4 regions of the Streptomyces sp. NPDC029159 genome follow, and region 1 is predicted to be linked to each of the others. Evidence: riboswitches for the same ligand, from Rfam matches in the RefSeq annotation. Region 1 holds a riboswitch; each other region holds the start of a gene.
What was found. Region 1 has a riboswitch for cobalamin ahead of ACZ4U4_RS20900 (cobalamin biosynthesis protein). Riboswitches for the same ligand answer to the same signal wherever they lie in the genome.
Positions count from the first base shown of each region.

Region 1 (4,179 bases):
TTACGAACGGCTTCCACGACACGGCCAACGCCATGGCCACCACCATCTCCACCGGCGCGCTGACACCCAAGATCGCGGTGGCGATGTCGGCGGTCCTCAACCTCGTCGGCGCGTTCCTGTCCGTGGAGGTCGCCAAGACCATCTCCGGCGGGATCATCGACGAAAGCGCCGGCATCAGACCAGAAGTGATCTTCGCCGGTCTGGTCGGCGCGATCGTCTGGAACCTCCTCACCTGGCTCGCCGGCCTCCCCTCCAGCTCCTCCCACGCCCTGTTCGGCGGTCTGATCGGCGCCACGCTGGTGTCCGTGGGCACCGACGGTGTGCACGGCGGCGCCGTCGTGATGAAGGTCCTCATCCCGGCCGTGGCCGCCCCGGTGGTCGCCGGTATCGCGTCGATGGCCGCGACCCGGCTGACGTACCGGCTGGCCCGGGGCCGCGACGAGCAGGAGACGGCCAAGGGCTACCGCGCCGGGCAGATCGCCTCGGCGGCGCTGGTCTCGCTGGCGCACGGCACCAACGACGCCCAGAAGACGATGGGTGTGATCACGCTCGCGCTGATCACCGGCGGTGTGGTCGCCCCGCACGCCGACCCGCCGCTGTGGGTCATCGCCTCGGCCGGTATGGCCATCGCCCTCGGCACCTACCTGGGCGGCTGGCGGATCATCCGCACGATGGGCAAGGGCATCACCGACATCCAGCCGCCGCAGGGCTTCGCCGCCCAGACCGGCGCCGCGGCCACCATCCTGGCCTCCTCCCACCTCGGCTTCGCGCTCTCCACCACCCAGGTCTGCTCGGGCTCGGTGATGGGTTCGGGTCTGGGCCGCAAGGGCGGCGTGGTGCGCTGGTCGACGGCGGTGCGGATGGTCGTCGCCTGGTGCCTGACGCTGCCGGCCGCGGGCCTGGTCTCCGCCGGTGCCGCGCTCCTGGCCGACCAGGGTGACTGGGGCGTGACCGCCGTCGCGATCCTCGCGCTCGGCATCTGCGGCGCCATCTGGGCCGCCTCCCGCCGCAAGCCCATCGACCACACCAACGTCAACGAGACCGAGGTCACGGAGCCGCCCGGTGTGGTCACCGCGGCCCTCCAGACGGTCACCCCTCCCCCGGCCGGGTCGCTGACCCCCGCCGAGGGCGCGGAGGCCGCCCCCGCCGCGAGCGCCCCGCGCGCCAAGACCGCGACAGCCGCCGGCTGACCGCCCGAATCTGAGGAACCGCAGCATGAGCATCGACTGGGCAGCTCTCGGCCAGGTCTTCGGCGTCACCCTGGTGGTGACGGTCGGGATCGTGGGCCTGTTCACGGTCGGCATCGTCGGCACGGCCCGCACCCGCGCCGAGGGTGCGACGGCCACCGCGGACGCCGGTGCCCCCGGCGTCGGCGCGCGGATCGGCGGCCTCACCGCGTACGCGGTCTGCGCGGCCGCGGTGGCGTACGGCATCTATCTGATCGTCGCCGCCTGATCCGTCCGGCAGGCGCACGTACGGCGCCCGGCCACCGCAGCCCGCGGTGGCCGGGCGCCGTACGGTTTCTGTGGCCTCTGCCACAGGCCACGCGATACCACGGCATCGCAGGTCACGGGTGAGTTGACGGGGTTGGCGGGGCGTGGTGGACTTCCCACGCCAATCGGCGACAGCAGAGGAAGTCCGGTGTGAATCCGGCGCGGTCCCGCCACTGTCACCGGGGAGCGTTCCTCCGACGAAGGCCACGGTCCGCCTCGTGCACGCCCGACGGGCGCGCGCCAGGGCCGGAAGGCCGGGGGAAACGCCGATCCGGGGAGCCAGGAGACTCCTGTCGCCGTCACGTCGAACCAGGGCGCGGACCCTGAGTGAGGACATATCGCCATGCCCGGCCGCCCCGTCAGATCCTGCCCGTCCCCCACCCTTCGAGGCGCGACGGCGATCTGATCCGATGCGTGCCGAACACGCCACCTACGCGTGCGGTGCGGCCCTGGGCTTTCTCGGTGATCTGCTCGCCGCCGACCCGCGGCGCGGCCATCCGGTGGCCGCCTTCGGGCGCGGCGCGGCGGCCGTCGAGGCCCGGCTCTGGCGCGACCACCGCGGCCGCGGCGCCGTCCACACCCTGCTCTGCGCGGGCGGCGCGACCGCCGGTGCCGCGCTGCTGACGCGCGCGGTGCGCGGCGCGGCACCCGTCCCCTCCCCCGCACGGACCGCCGCCGCCACCGCGCTGACCGCCGCCACCGTCTGGTCGGTACTGGGCGGCACCTCGCTGGGCCGGGAGGCGCGGGCCGTCGGCGAGGCGCTGGCCGCCGGGGATCTCGACCGGGCCCGCCGCCGGCTGCCGCATCTGTGCGGCCGCGATCCGCAGGCGCTGGACGGGCCGCAGATGGCGCGGGCGGTCGTCGAGTCGGTCGCGGAGAACACGTCCGACGCCGTGGTGGGCGCGCTGGTGTGGGGCGCCGTCGGCGGCGTCCCGGGCCTGGTGGCGTTCCGCGCGGTGAACACCCTGGACGCGATGGTGGGTCACAAGTCGCCCCGCCACCGCCGGTTCGGCTGGGCCTCGGCGCGGCTGGACGACGTCGCCGGATGGCCCGGCGCACGGCTGACCGCCGCGCTCACCGTGCTCGCCGCCCCGGACCGGCGCGGCGCCGTACGGGCCTGGCGGCGCGACGGCGGCGCCCATCCGAGCCCCAACGCGGGCCCGGTGGAGGCGTCGTTCGCGGGTGCGCTCGGCGTACGGCTCGGCGGGACGCTGGCGTACGGCGGACGGGTCGAGCACCGGCCGCGGCTGAACGGCGCGGGCCGGCCCGTCGCGACCGAGGACATCGCGCGGGCGGTCCGCCTCTCGCGCCGGGTGAGCGTGCTGGCGCTCACGACGACGGTGGCCGGGCGGCTGCTGGCGGGCGCGGTGCGCCCGGCCCTCGCCCGGCGGAAGGGCAGGACCGGATGACCGGCGGCGGGCTGCTGATCGCGGGGACCACCTCCGACGCGGGCAAGAGCGTGGTGACCGCGGGGATCTGCCGCTGGCTGGTGCGGCAGGGCGTGGACGTCGCGCCGTTCAAGGCGCAGAACATGTCGCTGAACTCGTTCGTGACGCGGGACGGCGCGGAGATCGGCCGGGCGCAGGCGATGCAGGCGGCGGCCGCCCGGGTGGAGCCGTCGGCGCTGATGAACCCGGTGCTGCTCAAGCCCGGCGGGGACCGCAGCAGCCAGGTGGTGCTGCTCGGCAGACCGGTCGGCGAGATGAGCGCGCAGGGGTACTTCGGGCGCCCCGGCGGCGGGGCGCGGCCCGGTGGGCGCGCGGAGCTGCTGGCGACCGTCACCGACTGCCTGGCCGAGCTGCGGCGCGCCCACGACGTGGTGATCTGTGAGGGCGCGGGCTCCCCGGCGGAGATCAATCTGCGGCGCACCGACATCGTCAACATGGGCATCGCACGGGCCGGGCGGCTGCCGGTGGTGGTGGTCGGCGACATCGACCGCGGCGGGGTGTTCGCCTCGTTCTTCGGGACGACGGCGCTGCTGTCCAAGGAGGACCAGGCGCTGATCGCCGGGTATCTCGTCAACAAGTTCCGCGGCGATGTGGCGCTGCTGGAGCCGGGCCTCGACATGCTGCGGGAGCTGACGGGGCGTCCGTCGCTGGGTGTGCTGCCGTTCGCGCACGGTCTGGGCATCGACGAGGAGGACGGGCTGCGGGTGTCGCTGCGCGGCGCGGTCCGCGAGAGCGTGGTGGCGCCGCCGCACGGCGCCGATGTGCTGCGGGTGGCGGTCGCGGCGGTGCCGCTGATGTCGAACTTCACCGACGTGGACGCGCTGGCCGCCGAACCGGGCGTGGTGGTGCGGTTCGTGGACCGCGCCGAGGAGCTGGCCGACGCGGACCTGGTGGTGCTGCCGGGCACCCGCGGCACGGTGCGGGCGCTGGCCTGGCTGCGCGAGCGGGGGCTGGCGGACGCGATCGCCCGCCGCGCCGCCGAGGGCCGTCCGGTGCTGGGCATCTGCGGCGGCTACCAGATGCTCGGCGAGGTGATCGACGACGAGGTGGAGTCCCGGGCGGGCACCGTGCCGGGCCTGGGGCTGCTGCCCCTGCGGGTGCGGTTCGCGGTGGAGAAGACGCTGGCCCGGCCGGTCGGCACGGCGCTGGGCGCGGCCGCCGAGGGGTACGAGATCCACCACGGCGTGGCCGAGACCCTCGGCGGGGAGCCGTTCTTCACCGACGACGCCGGGCGGCCG
Region 1 covers NZ_JBVHWT010000010.1:209,120-213,298, reverse strand. The annotation lists gene ACZ4U4_RS20910 (inorganic phosphate transporter) at 1-1,190, shown strand, start outside; gene ACZ4U4_RS20905 (hypothetical protein) at 1,216-1,455, shown strand; cobalamin riboswitch at 1,632-1,782, shown strand; gene ACZ4U4_RS20900 (cobalamin biosynthesis protein) at 1,904-2,902, shown strand; gene ACZ4U4_RS20895 (cobyric acid synthase) at 2,899-4,179, shown strand, end outside.

Region 2 (4,179 bases), on a different contig from region 1:
CGCGCTGCCACCCCCGTCCCACGTCCGGGCGCTGCGCGACCGCCTTCAGCGCAACCTCCTGAAAGCGCTCCCCGGCGCCGCCGTCAACGGACACCCGCACCGAAGACTCCCCGGCAACCTCAGTCTCACCCTGCCGGGCATCGAGGCCGCCGAACTCCTCGACCGCGCGCCGGGCGTCGCCGCCGCCACCGGCTCCGCCTGCCACACCGGCAGCGGCGAACCCTCCCACGTCCTCACCGCGATCGGACTGACCCGTGAGCGGGCCCGCGCGACCCTGCGGCTCGGTGTCGGCCGCACCACGACCGGCCACGACATCGAGCGCGCCACCGACCTGCTGGTCCGGGCGGCCCGCACCCCGCCCCTCCCGTAACCCACCGGGGCCGGGACGCCCGCAGACATCCCGGCCCCGGTGGGCGACCCCGGTCAGGAGGTGGGCAGCTCACCGCGGACGGTGCGGGCCGCGGCGACCAGGTTTTCCAGGGAGGAGCGGGTCTCGGCCCAGCCGCGGGTCTTCAGGCCGCAGTCGGGGTTGACCCACAGGCGTTCCGCGGGGATGGCCTGGAGGCCGGTGCGGAGCAGGTCGGTGGCCTCCTCGGTGCTCGGGACGCGGGGGGAGTGGATGTCGTACACGCCGGGGCCCGCCTCGCGGGGGTAGCCGTGGGCGGCCAGTTCGCGGGCGACCTGCATGTGGGAGCGGGCCGCCTCCAGGCTGATGACGTCGGCGTCCAGATCATCGATGGCCTGCACGATGTCGCCGAACTCGGCGTAGCACATGTGCGTGTGGATCTGGGTGTCCGGCCGGACACCGCCGGTGGAGAGACGGAACGCCTCCGTGGCCCAGGCCAGGTACCCGGCGTGGTCGGCGGCGCGCAGCGGCAGGGTCTCGCGCAGCGCCGGTTCGTCGACCTGGATGACCGACGTACCGGCCGCCTCCAGGTCGCCGACCTCGTCGCGCAGCGCCAGCGCGACCTGGCGTGCGGTGTCGCCCAGCGGCTGGTCGTCGCGGACGAACGACCAGGCCAGCATGGTCACCGGACCGGTCAGCATCCCCTTGACGGGCCGCTCGGTGCAGGACTGCGCGTACGTCGTCCAGCGCACCGTCATCGGCTCGGGGCGGGAGATGTCGCCGGCCAGGATCGGCGGCCGGACGTAGCGGGTGCCGTACGACTGGACCCAGCCGTGCCGCGTGGCGAGGTAGCCGGTCAGCTGCTCGGCGAAGTACTGGACCATGTCGTTGCGCTCGGGCTCGCCGTGCACCAGGACGTCCAGCCCGGCCTTCTCCTGGAACGCCAGCACCGCACGGATCTCGTTGCGGATCCGCTCCTCGTACCCTTCGGTGTCGATCCGCCCGGCCCGCAGGTCGGCCCGCGCGGTGCGCAATTCGGTGGTCTGCGGGAACGAGCCGATGGTCGTCGTCGGCAGCAGCGGCAGCCCCAGGTGGGCCCGCTGGGCGGTGGTCCGCTCGGCGTACGGCTGGGAGCGGCGGGCGTCCGCGTCGGTGACGGCGGCGGCGCGGGCGCGGACCGCCGGGTCGCGGGTGAGCGGGGAGTTCGCCCGCGACGCCAGGTCGGCCTTGTTGGCGGTCAGCTCGGCGGCGATGGCCCCGGTCCCGCGGGCCAGGCCCGTGGCGAGGGTGACGATCTCGGCGGACTTCTGGCGGGCGAAGGCGAGCCAGCGCAGGATCTGCGGGTCGATGTCCCGCTCGGCGGCGGCGTCGAGGGGGACGTGCAGCAGCGAGCAGGAGGCCGCCACGTCGACCCGGTCGGCGAGCCCCAGCAGCGTGCCGAGGGTGGTCAGCGACGCGGTCAGGTCGTTGATCCAGATGTTGCGGCCGCTCACGACACCGGCCACCAGCCGCTTGCCGGGGAGCCCCCCGACCGCGGCGAGCGCGTCGAGGTTGGCGGCGGCGGACTCGGTGAAGTCCAGCGCAAGACCGTCCACCGGCGCCTTCGCCAGCACCGGCAGCGCGTCGCCGAGCCGGTCGAAGTAGGAGGCGACGAGGAGCTTCGGCCGGTCGGTGAGGGCGCCCAGCTCACGGTAGGCGCGGGCGGCGGCGGTCAGCTCGGCGGGCGTACGGTCCGCCACCAGCGCGGGCTCGTCCAGCTGCACCCACCCGGCACCGGCGGCGCGCAGATCGGCCAGGACCTCGGCGTAGACCGGCAGCAGCCGGTCCAGCAGCGTCAGCGGGTCGAAGTCCGCGGCCACCCCGGGGGCGGGCTTCGACAGCAGGAGATAGGTGACCGGGCCGACCAGCACCGGACGGGCCGTCAGCCCCAGCGCCAGGGCCTCCGTCAGCTCGCCCACCTGCTTGCCGGAGTCGGCCGTGAAGACCGTGTCCGGCCCCAGCTCGGGCACCAGGTAGTGGTAGTTGGTGTCGAACCACTTGGTCATCTCCAGCGGCGCGACGTCCTGCGTACCGCGCGCCATGGCGAAGTACCCGTCCAGGGCGTCGTCGGCGACGGCCTCGCGGTGCCGCTCGGGGATCGCGCCCACCATGACGGTGGTGTCCAGGACGTGGTCGTAGTACGAGAAGTCGCCGGTCGGGACCTCGCCGATCCCGGCGTCGGCCAGCTGCTGCCAGTTGGTGCGGCGCAGCTCGGCGGCGGTGGCGCGCAGCGCGTCGGCGGTGACGTGGCCCTTCCAGTACCCCTCGATCGCCTTCTTCAGTTCCCGGTGCTGTCCCTGACGGGGGTAGCCGTACACGGTGGCCCGTGCTGCCGCGGCTGCGGACTCGGTGGTCACGGAGATCTCCTTCGCGAGATGAATCCCTGAGATCCCGGCGACGGGACGGAGCGCGAAGGGGTGACGGACCGGACGGAAGTGACCCCGCGCGGCACGGCGCGGTCCTCCGCCTGGTATGTGTACGCCGACCCGCCCACGAGGTCACCGGGATGTCCGGGCACGCGGGGTGCGCACCCGGGCAGTTGGCAGGTCTTCGGACTCGCGGGCACATCCTCCGGAGGAGGACACCTACTGGCCGTCGCTTCCCGGGCCCTGTGGACCCAGTGCGTATGACGGCGGTCGTTCCCGCTCACCGCTGCGGGGCAGTCCCGGATTCCCACCGGGTTCCCTCTTACGACGACCCGCCTGGCGGACGGGGCGAACCAGCTGCACAGGTCACCCTACGGGCCGACCGGCGCCGTGGTGGAGGGGCGTCCGCCATCCGGATGGTGAGGTGGGACACGGCTCTTGCTTGCATGAAATGCGCGAGGGCGGGAAACGCCGCACGCGCCGAACGGCGGCAACTCACGCCCACTACTCCGCCGCCGCGCTGATCCTGCCGTACGGCCCGTTCCGCGCGGCCGCCGGCCCGCCTGTCCCGCTCAGTCCCGCCCGGTGTCGATGACGCAGAAAATGTTGCCGTCCGGATCGGCCAGGACGATGAAGTCGGCGTCGTCCGGTGCGAGGTCCCACGCCACCCGCCGGGCGCCCAGCGCCACCAGCCGTTCGACCTCGGCGGCCTGGTCGGCGGCGTCTGAGGCATAGAGGTCCAGATGGACCCGCGGACGCTCCTGGACCGGCGTCACGCTGTGGCCGAGCGCCACCTGCACACCGTGTCCGGCGGCCGGTACGAGGACCGCCCAGTCGTCCTCGATCTCCTCGCGCGGGACATAGCCCAGCGCCTCGCCCCAGAACGCCGCCGCCCGCCGCACGTCCGAGACCCCCAGCACCACGGAACCCACTGTCAGCATGGGCCGATTCTCCCGCACCGCACGGCGCGACGGGCGGAAACCGGGGGAGCGGACGGGAAAACGCCCGGCCCGCCCGCCGTCCGCTCCGGAGTGCCGCCGTACGGGTGGCATGGCACGCTGGCTGTGGCGTGGGCCCGGTGGCACGGAGGCCGGAATCGGCCGGGCCGGGGGCGGTGTCCGGCCGGCCCCGGAGACCGGTCGGCCGGCCGCCCCGCAGCACCGGGGCGGGCGCCCGGCCGCACCCCGAGTACGCAACCGAGCGAGGCGGTCACCATGGAGTTCGGCATCTTCACCGTCGGCGATGTGACGGCCGACCCGACCACCGGCCGTACGCCGAGCGAGCACGAGCGCATCAAGGCCACGCTCGCCATCGCGGCCAAGGCCGAAGAGGTCGGCCTGGACGTGTTCGCCACCGGCGAGCACCACAACCCGCCGTTCGTGCCGTCGTCGCCCACCACCCTCCTCGGGTATCTGGCGGCCCGCACCG
Region 2 covers NZ_JBVHWT010000006.1:199,031-203,209, reverse strand. The annotation lists gene ACZ4U4_RS15225 (cysteine desulfurase family protein) at 1-370, shown strand, start outside; gene metE (5-methyltetrahydropteroyltriglutamate--homocysteine S-methyltransferase) at 424-2,742, opposite strand; cobalamin riboswitch at 2,910-3,124, opposite strand; gene ACZ4U4_RS15215 (VOC family protein) at 3,324-3,692, opposite strand; gene ACZ4U4_RS15210 (LLM class flavin-dependent oxidoreductase) at 3,966-4,179, shown strand, end outside.
Region 2: it holds a riboswitch for cobalamin, as region 1 does, so the genes downstream of both, metE (5-methyltetrahydropteroyltriglutamate--homocysteine S-methyltransferase) here and ACZ4U4_RS20900 (cobalamin biosynthesis protein) in region 1, are expected to answer to the same signal.

Region 3 (4,179 bases), on a different contig from region 1:
CCGGCATCCTGGCGACGATGCCGTACATCGCCCTGCAACTCGTCGGCATCCAGGCGGTCCTGGACGTGATGGGCGTCGGCGGCGGCGAGAACACCAACTGGTTCGTCAAGGACCTGCCGCTGCTGATCGCGTTCGCGGTGCTCGCCGCGTACACCTACTCCTCGGGGCTGCGCGCCCCGGCGCTGATCGCGTTCGTCAAGGACGGGCTGATCTACCTGGTCATCGCCGTCGCGATCATCTACATCCCGATCAAGCTCGGCGGGTTCGACGCGATCTTCCACGAGGCGGGCAAGGCGTTCGCCGAACCGGGCCCGACCGGCAAGCCCCGCGGTGAGCTGGCCAGCGGCCCCAACAGCCAGTGGGCGTACGCCACATTGGCGCTGGGCTCGGCGCTCGCGCTGTTCATGTATCCGCACTCGATCACCGCGACGCTCTCCTCCCGCAGCCGCAACGTGATCCGCCGCAACACCACGATCCTGCCGCTGTACTCGCTGATGCTGGGCTTCCTCGCGCTGCTCGGCTTCATGGCGATCAAGGCGGGCACGGAGACCCACGGCAACGCCCAACTCGCCATCCCGCAGCTCTTCGCGGACATGTTCCCGAGCTGGTTCGCGGGCGTGGCGTTCGCCGCCATCGGCATCGGCGCCCTGGTGCCCGCCGCGATCATGTCCATCGCCGCGGCCAACCTCTTCACCCGCAACGTCTACAAGGACTTCCTCAAGCCCGGCGCCACGCCCGAGCAGGAGCACAAGGTCGCCAAGCTGGTGTCGCTGCTGGTGAAGGTCGGCGCGCTGGTCTTCGTCCTCACCATGGACAAGACCGTGGCGATCAACTTCCAGCTGCTGGGCGGCATCTGGATCCTGCAGACCATGCCGGCGCTGGTCGGCGGCCTGTTCACCCGCTGGTTCCACCGCTGGGCGCTGCTGGCCGGCTGGGCGGTCGGCATGGTCTACGGCACGCTCGCCGCCTACGGCGTGGCGAGCCCGACGCAGGCGCACTTCGGCGGCTCCAGCGCGGAGATCCCCGGCATCGGCCAGATCGGCTACATCGGCCTGACGGCGTTCGTCCTGAACGTCGTGGTGACGCTCGTCCTCACCGTCGTCCTGCGCGCCCTGAAGGCCCCCGACGGCGCCGACGAGACCAGCCCCGGCGACTACACCGCCGACGTCGGCGACCAGGGCGTCACCCCGGACCTGCCGCCCGCGGCGGCGGACGTTCCGGCGGGGCGCTGAGGGCGCGGACACGCCCGGCTGCCTCCAGGTCGCCGCTTCCCTCACGGGAGGCGGCGACCTGTTTTTTCACCTCGGCGCCCGGCTTTCCCAGGCGTGGAGCGGATCATCGCCCCGAACCGACAGCCACCGACCGCTCACTAGATATGGGGGTGCGCCCAAGACCCCACCACCACATGTATGCTCGTGCTCGCTGTCGCCGCAGGGGAATCCGGTGTGAGTCCGGAACTGTCCCGCAACGGTGTACGAGAGCGCAGATATCCCACGATGTCGACCGGCCCGGCCGGTGTGCGCCCCCGTCAGTCCGAAGACCTGCCGATGGTACGTCCGCGCCACCCTGGCCCGGGCGTCGAGATGTCCGGGCCCCGAGGGATGGGCCGGTGGACGCCGCGCGGGCCGCCGCGCGCCCGGGTGCGCTGTGCCGCCGGGCGCCGCCCGTTCGACCGTCCGTCGCGCCTCCCTCCGGCCCCCGCCGAGTGAGGGAGAGCACCACGTGACCACCGCGCCACCGCAGTCCGCGACCGACGCCGAGGCCGCAGCGCTTGAGACGGCCACGTTCCCCGCCGGCGTCCCCGGCCAGGACCCGCCCGGCACCGCCCTGCTGCGCACCCTGACCGAGCTGACCGCCGACCTGACCGCCACCGACCCGGGCAAGGTCGCCGCCGCCGCGCTCCGCGGCCGCCACCCCGGCTCCGACGAGGCGGGGCTGCGGGAGCTGGCCATCGACGCCGCCGCCGGTCTGATCGGCGACGAGCCGCAGTACTCCAAGCTCGCCGCCCGGCTGCTCACCCTCGCCATCGCCGAGGAGGCCGCGGGCGAGGGCGCCACGTCGTTCTCCGCGTCGGTCGCCACCGGTCACCGCGAGGGCCTGATCGCCGACTCCACCGCCGCGTTCGTCGCCACCCACGCCGCGGAGCTGGACGCCCTCGTCACCCGGGCGCTGGCCGACGGCGCCGACGACCGGTTCGGCTACTTCGGGCTGCGCACCGTGCACTCCCGCTACCTGCTGCGCCACCCCACCACCCGGCAGGTCATCGAGACCCCGCAGCACTTCCTGCTCCGGGTCGCCTGCGGGCTGGCCGAGGACGACTCGGCGCGGGCGCTGGCCGACGTCGCCGAGCTGTACCGCCTGACCAGCTCGCTGTCGTACCTGCCCTCCTCCCCCACCCTCTTCAACTCCGGCACCCGCCACCCGCAGATGTCGTCCTGCTACCTGCTGGACTCGCCGCTGGACGAGCTGGACTCGATCTACGACCGCTACCACCAGGTCGCCCGGCTCTCCAAGCACGCCGGCGGCATCGGCCTCTCGTACTCCCGTATCCGGGCCCGCGGTTCGCTGATCCGCGGCACCAACGGGCACTCCAACGGCATCGTGCCGTTCCTGCGGACGCTGGACGCCTCCGTCGCCGCGGTCAACCAGGGCGGCCGGCGCAAGGGCGCCGCCTGCGTCTACCTGGAGACCTGGCACGCGGACATCGAGGAGTTCCTGGAGCTGCGCGACAACACCGGCGAGGAGGCGCGGCGTACCCACAACCTGAACATCGCGCACTGGATCCCCGACGAGTTCATGCGCCGCGTCGAGGCCGACACCGGCTGGTCGCTGTTCTCCCCCGCGGACGCGCCGGAGCTGGTCGACCTGTGGGGCGACGAGTTCGACGCCGCGTACCGCAGGGCGGAGGCCGAGGGCCGCGCCACCAAGCAGGTCCCGGCGCGGGTGCTGTACTCCCGGATGATGCGGACGCTGGCGCAGACCGGCAACGGCTGGATGACCTTCAAGGACCACGCCAACCGCACCGCCAACCAGACCGCCGAGCCCGGCAAGGTCGTCCACTCCTCCAACCTCTGCACGGAGATCCTGGAGGTCACCGACGACGGCGAGACCGCGGTCTGCAACCTCGGTTCGGTCAACCTCGCTGCCCACCTCGGCGACACCGCCGCCGGGTGGGAGAACGCGATGGACTGGGAGCGGCTGGACGCCACCGTCCGCACCGCCGTCACCTTCCTCGACCGCGTGGTGGACATCAACTTCTACCCGACCGAGCAGGCGGCGGCCTCCAACTCCCGCTGGCGCCCGGTGGGCCTGGGCCTGATGGGCCTCCAGGACGTCTTCTTCCGGCTGCGGCTGCCGTTCGACTCGCCCGAGGCACGCGCGCTGTCCACCCGGATCTCCGAGCGGATCATGCTCGCCGCGTACGAGGCGTCCGCGGACCTCGCCGAACGGCACGGCCCCCACCAGGCGTGGTCGGCGACCCGCACCGCCCGCGGCGTGCTCCACCCCGACCACTACCCGGACGCCGAGCCGCAGTGGGCGGACCGCTGGGCCGCGCTGCGCGCCCGCGTCGCCGCGACCGGTATGCGCAACTCCCTGCTGCTGGCGATCGCCCCGACCGCGACGATCGCCTCCATCGCCGGCGTCTACGAGTGCATCGAGCCGCAGGTCTCCAACCTCTTCAAGCGCGAGACCCTCTCGGGCGAGTTCCTCCAGGTCAACGCGTACCTGATCGAGGAGCTGAAGGAGCTGGGGCTGTGGGACGCCCGCACCCGGGACGCGCTGCGCGACGCCAACGGCTCGGTCCAGGACGTCCCGTGGATCCCCGAGGAGATCCGTGCGCTGTACCGCACCGCCTGGGAGATCCCGCAGCGTTCGCTGATCGACATGGCCGCGGCCCGTACGCCGTACCTCGACCAGAGCCAGTCGCTGAACCTCTTCATGGCGTCGCCGACCATCGGCAAGCTCAGCTCGATGTACGCCTACGCCTGGAAGCGCGGCATCAAGACCACGTACTACCTGCGCTCGCGTCCGGCGACCCGGATCGCGCAGTCCGCCCGCGCGGCCGTCCCCGCGCAGCTGCCGCAGGCCGACTCCGAAGCGGTCGCCTGCTCCCTGGAAAACCCCGAGTCCTGCGAGGCATGCCAGTAATGACCACCGTCCCTGAGAAGACCGCCGCGT
Region 3 covers NZ_JBVHWT010000003.1:280,362-284,540, reverse strand. The annotation lists gene mctP (monocarboxylate uptake permease MctP) at 1-1,232, shown strand, start outside; cobalamin riboswitch at 1,406-1,563, shown strand; gene ACZ4U4_RS08270 (ribonucleoside-diphosphate reductase subunit alpha) at 1,723-4,149, shown strand; gene ACZ4U4_RS08265 (ribonucleotide-diphosphate reductase subunit beta) at 4,149-4,179, shown strand, end outside.
Region 3: it holds a riboswitch for cobalamin, as region 1 does, so the genes downstream of both, ACZ4U4_RS08270 (ribonucleoside-diphosphate reductase subunit alpha) here and ACZ4U4_RS20900 (cobalamin biosynthesis protein) in region 1, are expected to answer to the same signal.

Region 4 (4,179 bases), on a different contig from region 1:
CCACCGACGAGAACCTGCGCTTCAGCCACGAGGTCATGACCGCCGGGAAGCGCGACTACCGCTGCGTCGTCGTCACCAACAACTTCCACGCCTTCCGCGCCGCCATGACGGCCCGCCAGTCCGGCGTCCCGGGCCAGGTGCTGGGTTCGCCGACCGCGAGGTACTTCTGGCCGAGCGCCACCCTCCGCGAGTTCGTCGCGGTGTTCTGGGAGCACAAGCTGGTCAATCTGGGCGTCTGCGCCGCCCTGATCGCCCTGGTGGCCTTCGTCGCGACCCGGACCTGAGACGGACCGGCCGCGGCCCTCCTCCGGAGGTACCGGACAACGTCGCCGGGGGACGCGCGACAATGGACCGCAGATATCCCGTTGGGGCGGATATCGGGAGGGACCAGAACACGATGAGGCACCGCAGTGTCGCCGATCTGATGACGCCCGGCGCCGTCGCCGTACAGCTCGGCACGGCGTTCGGTGAGATCGCGCGGCTGCTGGACGAGTACGACATCAGCGCGGTACCGGTGGTGGACGAGGCGGGCCGCACGCTCGGCGTCGTCTCCGAGGCCGATCTGCTGCGACGGCACATCGACCGGACACCGTCGAACACCGCCGCCTCGCTCATGACCAGCCCCGCCGTCGTGGCGCGCCCGCAGTGGAGCGCGATCCGGGCGGCCCGGGTGATGGAGGAGAAGGGCGTCAAGCGCCTGCCGGTGGTCGACGAGGAGGGGCTGCTCATCGGCGTGCTCAGCCGCGGCGACCTCGTCCAGCTCTTCCTGCGGCGCGACCGCGCGATCCAGGAGGAGATCCTGGAGGACGTGCTGACCCGCACGCTGAACGTCCCGCCGTCCGCCGTCACCGTGGAGGTCTCGGACGGCACGGTCACGCTCAGCGGCACCCTCGCGCGCCGCAGCCTGGTCGTCGTGGCGGTGCGGCTGTGCGAGAGCGTCGACGGCGTCGTCGAGGTGATCAACCGCCTCACCTACGAGACGGACGACCGCGCAGTCCTGAAGAGCCGGGAGCCGGTCGAGCCGCCGGAGCCCGTCTGACCTGAGACGCCCCCACCCGCCGCGGCAACCGCCCGGCGGGTGGGGGTGGACTTACTAGGACGTCCAACTATATCTTCGGGGCCAAGGCCCGCGGTGCAGGGAAGCCGGTGTGAATCCGGCGCGGTCCCGCCACTGTGACCGGGGAGTACGCCCTTCGGCGAGAGAAGGCCACTGACGGAGGAAACACCGTCGGGAAGGCCAAGGGCGCGCGCAGATCCGGGAGTCAGGATACCGGCCGCGGGGTGTTCCGTGTTGTCCACGAGGATGGAGCAGACACGCATGGCACCGGTCCGTTTCCACGACCCAGGTGAACCGGCGCGCCGAGCGGCGGCAGCCGCCCGAAGGGCTTGACGCGGCGCTCGTGACGGCGCCCGGCGGCGCCCGCCCCCGCGCGACGCCCCCGGCCGCACCCCGACCCCGCGACGGCCCCGGCCATCGTGTCCCGCGGTATGCCGTGCCCGCACCCCACCGGGTGCGCCCCCGGCCTGCCGCGCCCTCCCCGGATCGCACCTGACGAGAGCAGGCATCTCATGGTCCGTGAACTGACGCACTTCATCGGCGGCGCCCCCGCCCCGGGCACCTCGGGGCTCTTCGCCGATGTCCATGACCCCAACACCGGGCAGGTCCAGGCCCGCGTCCCGCTCGCCGGGCGGGCCGACACCGAGCGGGCGATCACCGACGCCGCCGCGGCCCAGCCCGAATGGGCCGAGTGGAACCCGCAGCGGCGCGCCCGCGTCCTGCTGAAATTCCTCCAACTCGTCGAAGAAGAACGGGAACAGCTCGCCCGGCTGCTCTCCTCCGAACACGGCAAGACCGTCGCGGACGCCCACGGCGACCTCCAACGCGGCCTGGAGGTCGTGGAGTTCGCCGCCGGGATCCCGCATCTGCTCAAGGGCGAGTTCACCGACAACGCCGGCCGCGGCATCGATGTGCACTCGCTGCGCCGCCCGCTCGGCGTCGTCGCCGGGATCACCCCGTTCAACTTCCCCGCGATGATCCCGCTCTGGCAGGCCGCACCCGCCCTGGCCTGCGGCAACGCCGTCATCCTCAAGCCCTCCGAACGCGACCCGTCCGTCCCGCTGCGGCTCGCCGCACTCTTCCTGGAGGCCGGTCTGCCGCCCGGCGTGCTGAACGTCGTCAACGGCGGCAAGGAGGCGGCCGGCACCCTCCTCGCCGACCCCCGCGTCCAGGCCGTCGGCTTCGTCGGCTCCACCCCGATCGCCGCCGACGTCTACGCCACCGCCGCCCGCCACGGCAAACGCGCCCAGTGCTTCGGCGGCGCCAAGAACCACCTGATCGTGATGCCCGACGCCGACCTCGACCAGGCCGTCGAGGCGCTGATCGGCGCCGGGTTCGGCTCCGCGGGCGAGCGCTGCATGGCCGTCTCCGTCGCCGTCCCGGTGGGCGAGGAGACCGCCGACCGCCTCGTCGCCCGCCTCAAGGAGCGCATGGGCACCCTGCGCATCGGCACCTCCGACGACCCGGACGCCGACTTCGGCCCGATGGTCGGCCGCGACGCCGTCGACCGGGTGCGCCGCTACGTCGACATCGGCGTCAACGAGGGCGCCGAACTCGTCGTCGACGGCCGTGGCTTCACCCTCCCCGGCCACGAGAACGGCTTCTTCGCCGGCGCCTCCCTCTTCGACAAGGTCAGCCCCGCCATGCGGATCTACCGCGAGGAGATCTTCGGCCCGGTGCTCGCCGTGGTGCGCTCCGCCGACTACGAGGAGGCGCTGCGGCTGCCCAGCGCGCACCCGTACGGCAACGGCGTCTCGATCTTCACCCGGGACGGCGACACCGCCCGCGACTTCACCCGCCGCGTCGACACCGGCATGGTCGGCGTCAACGTCCCGATCCCGGTGCCCGTCGCGTACCACACCTTCGGCGGCTGGAAGCGGTCCGGCTTCGGCGACCTGAACCAGCACGGGCCCGACGCGATCCGCTTCTACACCCGCACCAAGACCGTCACCTCGCGCTGGCCCTCCGGGGTCAAGGAAGGCGCGAGCTTCACCCTGCCGACGATGGGATGAGGGCGATGACCACCACCCTCACCAAGGACCAGCTCGCCCTCGCCGAGGTCACCCTCGACTTCACCGAGGAACACCTCACCCCGCACGCCGTCGCCTGGGACCGCGACAAGCACTTCCCCGTCGACGTCCTGCGCCGGGCCGCCGGACTGGGCCTCGGCGGCATCTACGTACGTGAGGAGTACGGCGGCTCCGGGCTGAGCCGCGCCGACGGCGTCGTCGTCTTCGAGGTCCTGGCGACCGGCTGCCCCTCCATCGCCGGATACCTCTCCATCCACAACATGGTCGCCTGGATGATCGACCACCACGGCGACGCCGCCCAGCGCGCCCGCTGGCTGCCCGGTCTCTGCGCCATGGACGCACTCGGCAGTTACTGCCTCACCGAACCGGGCGCCGGCTCCGACGCCGCCGCCCTGCGCACCCGCGCCGTCCGCGACGGCGACCACTACGTCCTCACCGGCGTCAAACAGTTCATCTCCGGCGCCGGCACCTCCCACGTCTACATCGTGATGGCCCGCACCGGCGGCGAGGGGCCGGGCGGCATCTCCGCCTTCGTCGTCGAACGCGACGATCCGGGGCTGTCGTTCGGGCCCGACGAGCAGAAGATGGGGTGGAACGCGCAGCCCACCCGGCAGGTGGTGCTCGACGGCGTCCGCGTCGGCGCCGACCGGATGCTCGGCGCCGAGGGCGACGGCTTCCGCATCGCCATGGCGGGCCTCAACGGCGGCCGCCTCGGCATCGCCGCCTGTTCGCTCGGCGGCGGACGCAGCGCCCTCCACCGCAGCCTGGCCCACCTCGCCGACCGGGAGGCGTTCGGCGCCCCGCTGCTCGACGCCCAGGCGCTCCGCTTCCGCCTCGCCGACATGGCGACCGAACTCGCCGCCGCCCGCGCCCTGGTGCGGCAGGCCGCCGACGCCCTGGACGGCGGCGACCCGCAGGCGCCGCAGCTGTGCGCGATGGCCAAGCGGTTCGCCACCGACACCGGCTACACCGTCGCCGACCGGGCCCTGCAACTCCACGGCGGCTACGGCTATCTGAGCGAGTACGGCATCGAGAAGATCGTCCGGGACCTCCGGGTCCACCAGATCCTGGAAGGGACCAACGAGATCATGC
Region 4 covers NZ_JBVHWT010000005.1:226,241-230,419, forward strand. The annotation lists gene ACZ4U4_RS13245 (YdcF family protein) at 1-284, shown strand, start outside; gene ACZ4U4_RS13250 (CBS domain-containing protein) at 398-1,039, shown strand; cobalamin riboswitch at 1,114-1,293, shown strand; gene ACZ4U4_RS13255 (CoA-acylating methylmalonate-semialdehyde dehydrogenase) at 1,570-3,069, shown strand; gene ACZ4U4_RS13260 (acyl-CoA dehydrogenase family protein) at 3,066-4,179, shown strand, end outside.
Region 4: it holds a riboswitch for cobalamin, as region 1 does, so the genes downstream of both, ACZ4U4_RS13255 (CoA-acylating methylmalonate-semialdehyde dehydrogenase) here and ACZ4U4_RS20900 (cobalamin biosynthesis protein) in region 1, are expected to answer to the same signal.